Regions from separate parts of the Halopseudomonas sp. Lyrl_26 genome, predicted to be linked through region 2. Evidence: predicted binding sites of a transcription regulator. Region 2 holds the regulator's gene; the other holds the start of a gene.

Region 1 (4,212 bases), on a different contig from region 2:
CGCCGAACAGGCCGGGCTCGAGCCCCTGCTGGTACTGAACAAGGCCGACCTGCTGGCGCAGCCGGAGCATGCGCAGATCCGCGGCTGGCTGGATGACTACGCCGCCCTCGGCTATCGCACCCTGTGCCTGTCGGCGGACTCGGGCAACGGTCTGGATCAATTGCGCGAGGAGCTGCGCGGGCACGTCAACGTGTTCGTCGGCCAATCCGGCGTGGGCAAGTCCTCGCTGATCAATGCCCTGCTGCCTGATGCCGATCTGCGCGTCGGCGCCCTGTCCGAGATGACCGGCAAGGGAACCCATACCACTACCACCGCCCGGCTGTTCCACTTCCCCGCAGGCGGGGACCTGATCGACTCCCCCGGCATACGCGAGTTCGGCCTGACCCACATCAGCCATGCGGACCTGCTGGAAGGCTTTATCGAGTTCCGTCCCTTCCTCGGCCACTGTCGCTTCCGGGACTGTCAGCATGTCCATGAACCCGGCTGCGCCCTGCTCGATGCGGTGGCCAGCGGCGCCATCTCCGCAGGTCGCATGGAAAGTTACCGGCACATCCGGGGCAGCCTGACGGAGGATTGAAGCGCAGGGCCGGACACTGCCGGCCAGCGCACTCAGGGACGCAGCTGGCGCAGCGGATTGTCCGCCTCGAACAGGTTGCGCGAGGTACGGGGCTCTGCGGGCGGCGGTGCGGGCTGGCTGGCTGTAGCCGAGACGGGCTGCGCAGCTTCCGGCGCCGGAACCGAAGAGGAGTCCGGGGTCTCCACCGCGGCAGCGGGCGGCACGCCGGTCTGGCGGACCAGATCCTGCTCCGCCCGGCGGTTCATCACCACGATGTCGATCCGGCGGTTGATCGGGTTGAGCGGATTGCCCGCGTCAAACAGGGCCGAATCGGCATAGCCCACCACCCGTGCTATCTGGTCCTTCGGATAGCCCGCCACCTCCAGGGTGCGACGCGCGGCGTTGGCACGCTGGGCGGACAGTTCCCAGTTGCCGTAGTCAGGTCGCCCGATGAAGGGCATGGCGTCGGTATGGCCGCTGATGCTGATCTTCTTCGGCGACTTCGCAATGGTGTCGCTCAGCGCCAGCAGTATGTCCTCGAAATAGGGCTGCAGATCAGGACTGCCACTGGCGAACATCGGCCGGTTCTCGGCATCGACGATCTGGATGCGCAACCCTTCCATGGTGAACTCCATGAGGATCTGTTCGCGGAACCGCTGCAGCACCGGTTCGGTTTCGATCTTGTTCTGCAGCTCCTGCAGCAGCAGGTCCAGCTCGCGCAGCTCCACTATATCCGGCGCCTGCTCGGCCTCCGGCGCCGGCATCTCCGGACGCGGTTCGCTGTCCACCGTCAGTTCGTTGAGGGTGCGCTGGGGGGCCGGGGTCGGCGAGCCGCCCAGGTCGATCGGACGCGGGCTGCCCCCGTCGAAATTGATCGGATCCTTGAAGTACTGGGACACCATCTTCAGCTGTTCAGGCGTCGCCACTGTGACCAGCCACATCACCAGAAAGAACGCCATCATGGCAATGGCAAAGTCGGCAAAGGCGATCTTCCAGGAGCCACCGTGGTGGCCGCCGGCCCGGCGGCTGACCCGCTTGACGATGATCGGCTGTTCGCTGGCGGACACGACTCAGCGCCCCTTGACCGAAGCTTCCAGCTCGGCAAAGCTCGGGCGGGCCGCCGCGAACAGAGCCTTGCGCCCGAACTCCACGGCCAGCGCCGGGGGCAGACCCTGGGCACTGGCGACCAGGCACATCTTGATTGCCTCGTAGGTATTGGCTTCCTCGTTGGCATCCTGCTGCATGGCCGCGGCAAAGGGTCCGACGAAACCGTAGGCGGCAAGGATCCCCAGGAAGGTACCGACCAGGGCGGTGGCCACCTTCTCGCCGATCATGGCGTTGTCCGCCTCACCGAGGATGCTCATGGTGATGACGATGCCCAGTACCGCCGCGACGATACCGAAGCCCGGCAGGGCATCCGCCACCCGGTTCAGTGCATGGGACGGCTCGCTCAGCTCCTCGGTCAGGGTGGAGATTTCCACATCGAACAGCGCTTCGAGCTCGTGCGGCGCCATGGTGCCGGTGGACATGATGCGCAGGTAGTCGCAGATGAACGCCGTCATGCGCTCATCCTTGAGAATGGCAGGGTACTTGGCAAAGATCGGGCTCTCCCGCGGCTCCTCGACGTCCGCCTCGATGGCCATCATGCCCTCGCGGCGACTCTTGTTGAGGATCTCGTAGAGCAGCCCGAGTACGTCCAGATAGAAGGGCTTGCTGTAGCGGTGACCGAAGATGATCTGGGGTATCTTGGCAAAGACGCCCTTCACCAGTGACAGGTTGTTGGCCACCAGGAAGGCGCCGAAGGCTGCACCACCTATGATCACTATCTCGAATGGATGCCACAACGCGGCGAGCGCGCCGCCGGACATGAGAAAACCGCCCAGCACGCTGGCGATGACAACCACATAACCCGCAATTTTCAACATAAGAACTCACGATCCCTGAACAGCAACTCGGCCGCTTTCGCGTTATAGTCTGCAGTCGGCATGCCGCAACCACACGCAGAGGACTGCGCCGACTCCCTGCTATCGGCCAGCCCCGGAAAATTTTGAGCGCATTATAACGTCAGCCGGTCACCGGCTGGCGCACCGGCACAGGAATAATTGGAACAGATCATGACCGACACCACCCTTCCCCTCCTGCTGGAGCCCACCGATCTACCGGCCGAGCTGGATCCGACCCGCTTCCGGCTGGTGGATCTGAGCCGCTCGGAGCAGTACCTGGCCGGCCATATTCCCGGCGCCGTGCACCTGCCGCCGGGCAGCCTGATCTCCCCGGCGCCGCGCCCCGGCCTGCTGCCCGATGTGCAGAGCCTGCAGCATATCCTCGGCAGCCTGGGCCATCACGACCAGCTGCATTATATTGTCTACGACGACGAGGGTGGCGGCTGGGCCGGCCGTTTCATCTGGCTGCTCGACAGCGTCGAGCATCACAGATACAGCTATATCAACGGCGGCTTGGTGGCCTGGCACGACGAGGGTCTGCCCCTGGAGCGCCAGATCAATCAGGTCGAGCCCACCCAGCCGACCCTGCAGATAGATACCAGCCCCACCATAGACGTGGATACCCTGATGGCTGATCTGGACAACCCGGACCGGGTCATCTGGGACGCCCGCTCCCCCGCCGAGCACCAGGGTGTGCGGGTGTTTGCCGCCAAGGGCGGACATATTCCCGGGGCGATCAACTTCGAGTGGACCTCGGGCATGGACCCGCAACGCGGGCTGCGCCTGCGCGCGGATCTGGCCAGCCGTCTGCAGGCGCTGGGTATCACGCCGGACAAGGAGGTGGTCACCCACTGCCAGACCCACCACCGCTCCGGTTTCACCTACCTGGCGGCAAAAATTCTCGGTTATCCCCGCATCAGGGCCTACGCCGGCTCCTGGTCCGAATGGGGCAACCACCCTGACACCCCCGTAGAGATCTGAGGCTGCTGACGCATGCGTGACCGTTTATTCATCCTGTCCCAGTACCTGTTACCCCACCATCTGCTGTCGCGCCTGGCGGGCGCACTGGCCAACTGCACCTGGGACTGGGTCAAGAACCCCTTCATCAACTGGTTCGTCAAGCGCTATCAGGTCGACATGACCCAGGCCGTGGAACAGGATCCCACCGCCTATGCCTGCTTCAACGACTTCTTCACCCGTGCCCTGGTGGCCGATGCCCGGCCGCTGGATCCGGGCGCGGACAGCATCCTCTGCCCGGCCGATGGCGCCATCAGCCAGCTGGGCCGCATCGAGCATGGCCGCATCTTCCAGGCCAAGGGCCACAGCTTCAGCGTGCTGGAACTGCTCGGCGGCAACCCGGAGCACGCCGCGCTGTTCCAGGGCGGCGAGTTCGCCACCGTATACCTGTCGCCGAGCGACTACCACCGGGTGCACATGCCCCTGGGCGGCACCCTGCGGGAAATGATCCATGTGCCGGGCAGACTGTTCTCGGTCAACCAGACCACCGCCGAGAATGTGCCCGAGCTGTTCGCCCGCAACGAGCGGGTCGTCTGCCTGTTCGATACCCAGGCCGGCCCCATGGCCGTGGTGCTGGTCGGGGCCATGATTGTGGCCTCCATCGAGACAGTCTGGGCGGGGCTGGTGGCACCGCCGCTTCGTCGGGTCCGCAGCCAGCGGTATGACACCCGCGCGCCCGAGCTGGAACGCGGCGCG
Region 2 (4,212 bases):
GCTATGCCGCCCCCGGCGCCCATGTGCTGTCGTACCAGGAAATCCCGGACAGCAAACAGGTCACCATCGTTGCCACCGTCGGACAGAATTGATTACAGGGTGAGGTCAGGCCATGAGAGTAAAACGTTTTTTTGCCGCTGATATGCGCTCGGCCATGAAACTGGTCCGTGACGAGATGGGGGCGGACGCGTCCATCATCGCCAACCGACGTGTTGCCGGCGGTATCGAACTGACCGCGGCGCTGGATTACGAAGCGCCGCGCCTGACCCCGCCGACGCCTGGCCTGGACACCGAGCTGAAGAAGACCCAGGAGCGTATTCTCAGCGCCCGGGCCAGCCTGCAGGCGGGAGAAACACCAGCGGCCGGGCCCAGTGTCAACCGTCAATTATTTGGAGACAGCATGCGTCAGGCCGCCGAGCGAGGCTCGCCGGTTGCCCGGGAGCTGCTCGATCGCCTGAACAACGAGCGTGCCGCGCCGGCTGCGGAAGCCCCGGCGGCCGCCGCAGCATCGGCTGCCGCAGCGCCCGCTGCCGACAGCCTGGATGTCATGCGGGCAGAAATCGCCGGTCTGCGCGATCTGCTGGAATCCCAGCTGGGCAGTCTGGCCTGGGGCAAGGTCAATCAGCAGCAACCCCGCCAGGCCAGCCTGTGGCGGCGTCTGGTTCATCTGGGCCTGCCGGCCGACCTCTGCCGGTCGCTGCTGAGCAAGGTGGAGGAGGTGACGGACATCCGCCAGGCCTGGCGCCTGCTGCTGGCCCATCTGGCGCAGAGTATTCCGGTGATGCGCAGCGAGCCGATCGACCAGGGCGGGGTGATTGCCCTGGTCGGCCCGACCGGCGCCGGCAAGACCACCACCCTGGGCAAGCTGGCTGCACGTTATGTGCTCAAGCACGGCAGTGAGCATGTCGCCCTGGTGACCATGGATACCTTCCGTATCGGCGCCCATGAGCAACTGCGCACCCTGGGGCGCATCCTCAATGTGCCGGTGCGTGTGGTGGATGAGCAGCACAGTCTGCAGGACGTGCTCGACGAATTTGCCAACAAGCGCCTGGTGCTGGTGGATACCGCCGGCCTGCAGGCCCAGGATCCGCAGCTGCGGGGTCAGCTCAAGGAGCTGGCGGCGCTGGGTGACCGGGTCAGCACGCTGCTGGTGCTGGCCGCAACCAGTCAGTACCGGGTGCTCAAGGCGGCATGGCACAATTACAGCAGCTGTGCGCTGGCCGGTTGCATTCTGACCAAGGTGGACGAGGCCGGCAGTCTGGGTGAAGCCCTCGGTCTGGCCATCGAGCAGCGACTGCCGGTAGCCTATATGGCAGATGGCCAGCGCATTCCCGATGATCTGGCCCGCGGCGTCGGTCATCAGCTGGTAAGCCGGGCGGTCGGTCTGATCGGTAATGAGGTTGCCGAGGATCAGACCATGGCGGATGTTTTTGCCGGTATACTTCACGCACAGCGCGCAAGTTAACGATTGGATAAGGGCAGCGTACAGATGGGCAATCAATCGGTTCAGGTAGTTGCAGTCACCGGAGGCAAGGGCGGCGTTGGCAAGACCAACGTGTCGGTCAACCTTGCCCTGGCACTGGCCGAGCTGGGACGCCGCGTTGTGCTGATGGATGCAGACCTCGGACTGGCCAATGTCGATGTGCAGCTGGGTCTGCGACCCCAGGCGACCCTGGCCGATGTGCTCTCCGGCACCTGTTCGCTGCGCGAGGTCATGGTCAACGGCCCAGGAGGCATCCGCATCGTACCGGCGGCCTCCGGCGCAGCCGAGATGGTCAATCTGGGGCCGCGGGAGCATGCCGGGCTGATCCAGGCCTTCAGCGACATCGGTGACGAGCTGGACATACTGCTGATCGATACCGCCGCCGGCATCGGCGACTCCGTGGTCAGTTTCGTGCGCGCCGCCCAGGAGGTGATAGTGGTGGTCTGCGACGAGCCCACCTCCATCACCGACGCCTACGCCCTGATCAAGCTGCTCAGCCGGGACCATGGGGTGACGCGCTTCCGGGTGCTGGCGAACATGGTCCACAGCCCGCAGGAAGGGCACAACGTCTTCAACAAGCTGCTGCAGGTCACCGACCGTTTCCTGGATGTGGCCCTGCAGTACGTCGGTGCGGTGCCCTATGACGAGTCGGTGCGCAAGGCGGCGCAGAAGCAGCGGGCGACCTTCGATCTGTTCCCCCGCAGCCGGGTCTCCCTGGCTATCCGCACCATAGCCCGCAAGGTCGACGCCTGGCCGCTGCCATCGACGCCCCGAGGGCACCTGGAGTTCTTCCTGGAACGCCTGGTGCAGCGCAATGACCCTGCCACAGGGCCAGAGGATGAGTAACATTTCCGGTGGTGGCGCCAGGATGTACGCCAGCGCTGCGGCCGCCGCCCGCACCCAGGATCGGCTGGTTGAGGAATACGCACCCCTGGTCAAGCGCATTGCCTACCACATGCTGGCCCGGCTGCCGGCCAGCGTGCAGGTGGAGGATCTGATTCAGGCCGGCATGCTCGGCCTGCTCGAGGCCGCTCGCAAGTTCGACCATGGAAAGGGTGCCAGCTTCGAGACCTATGCCGGTATACGCATACGTGGCGCCATGCTGGATGATGTACGCAAGGGCGATTGGGCCCCCCGCTCGGTCCATCGCAACACGCGCCTGGTCAGCAGCGCCATTCGTGCCGTCGAGGCCCGTGTTGGCCGTGACGCTAAAGATCATGAGGTGGCGGCCGAACTGGATATGAGCCTCGAGGAATATCATGCGATTCTCGGCGACACCGCGGGCAGCAGGCTGTTCAGCTTCGACGAACTGCTGGAAGCCGGTGCCCCCGGCGAAGCCGAAGCGGAGGCTTCGCCCTTTGAGGGGCTGGAGGATGCGCGATTTCGCGAGGCGTTGGCCGAGGCAATCGACAAGCTGCCTGAACGGGAGCGACTGATACTGTCGCTGTATTACGACGAGGAGTTGAATCTCAAGGAAATCGGCGCCGTGCTGGGCGTCAGCGAGTCCCGGGTCAGTCAACTGCACAGCCAGTGCGCAGCGCGCCTGCGGGCCCGCATGGCCGACTGGCGGGACGATTGAATTCATATCTCACCCTTTGCTGAGGTGGCAGTTTTCGTGGGGTGCACGCCGGATGCCCCTGCTCGGTTTATATGGAGGCGGTAATTGGACAAGAACATGAAAATTCTCATCGTCGACGACTTTTCGACGATGAGGCGCATCATCAAGAACCTGTTGCGTGACCTCGGCTTCACCAATACTGCCGAGGCGGATGATGGCACCACGGCGCTGCCGATGCTGCAGCATGGCAATTTCGATTTTCTGGTCACCGACTGGAACATGCCGGGCATGAGCGGCATCGATCTGTTGCGTGCGGTGCGTGCCGACGAGCGCCTCAAGACCCTGCCGGTGCTGATGGTCACGGCCGAAGCCAAGCGCGACCAGATCATCGAAGCGGCCCAGGCCGGGGTCAACGGCTACGTGGTCAAACCCTTCACCGCCCAGGCGCTCAAGGAGAAGATCGAAAAGGTCTTCGAGCGCATCGAAGCCAAGTAGCAAGGGGACTGACATGGTATTGAGCGGGAACGCCGGTCAGACGACCGCCGAGGAATTCGAGCAATCGCTCAAGACGAACGCGCAGAAGCTTGTAGAGCATCTGGAGGAGGGTGACTACAAGGAAGCGGTCATGGTCATCCATGCGATCAATCAGGCCCGCGACCGGGGGCTGTACTACGAAGTCGGCAAGCTGACCCGGGCACTGCACAACTCGATCATCAGCTTTCAGCTGGATACCGCACGCTCCTTCGGCTCCGAGCATGGCGAGCACTCGAAGATAGCCGACGCCTCCGATCGCCTTGACTACGTCGTCAGGCTCACCGACAAGGCCGCCAACCGGACCATGGACCTGGTGGAGAGCAGCGCGCCGGTGGTCAGTCAGCTCGGTAAGGAAGCGGCTGCCCTGCGCGAGGAATGGAAGCGCCTGCAGCGCAGGGAAATGACCGCCGAGGAGTTCCGCAACCTGTCCCGCAGCATCATGGACTTTCTCGAGCGCAGCGAGAAGCATAGCGCCGAGGTATCCAGCAACCTCAATGACATTCTCATGGCCCAGGATTATCAGGATCTCACCGGGCAGGTGATCAAGCGGGTCATCACACTGGTCCATGACGTCGAGGAGAGCCTGCTCAACCTGGTGCGCATGGCGGGGCAGGTCGACCGCATCGCCGGTATCCAG

What was found. Region 2 encodes FliA, which starts transcription of late flagellar genes. Its sites were predicted from a motif close to CTAAAGTTTNNNNNNNNNNNGCCGNTAA; they were not measured.
Region 1: a site for FliA is predicted at 2,581-2,608, ahead of motA (flagellar motor stator protein MotA). Genes of this name have one in related genera too.

Annotation. Positions count from the first base shown of each region.
Region 1 covers NZ_JAYJLH010000004.1:94,067-98,278, forward strand. Annotated here, with positions in the region: gene rsgA (small ribosomal subunit biogenesis GTPase RsgA) at 1-577, shown strand, start outside; gene motB (flagellar motor protein MotB) at 610-1,623, opposite strand; gene motA (flagellar motor stator protein MotA) at 1,627-2,481, opposite strand; gene VF673_RS07360 (rhodanese-like domain-containing protein) at 2,671-3,480, shown strand; gene asd (archaetidylserine decarboxylase) at 3,493-4,212, shown strand, end outside.
Region 2 covers NZ_JAYJLH010000005.1:142,629-146,840, forward strand. Annotated here, with positions in the region: gene flhA (flagellar biosynthesis protein FlhA) at 1-92, shown strand, start outside; gene flhF (flagellar biosynthesis protein FlhF) at 113-1,465, shown strand; gene VF673_RS08905 (MinD/ParA family protein) at 1,490-2,329, shown strand; gene VF673_RS08910 (RNA polymerase sigma factor FliA) at 2,322-3,062, shown strand; gene VF673_RS08915 (chemotaxis response regulator CheY) at 3,159-3,536, shown strand; gene VF673_RS08920 (protein phosphatase CheZ) at 3,550-4,212, shown strand, end outside.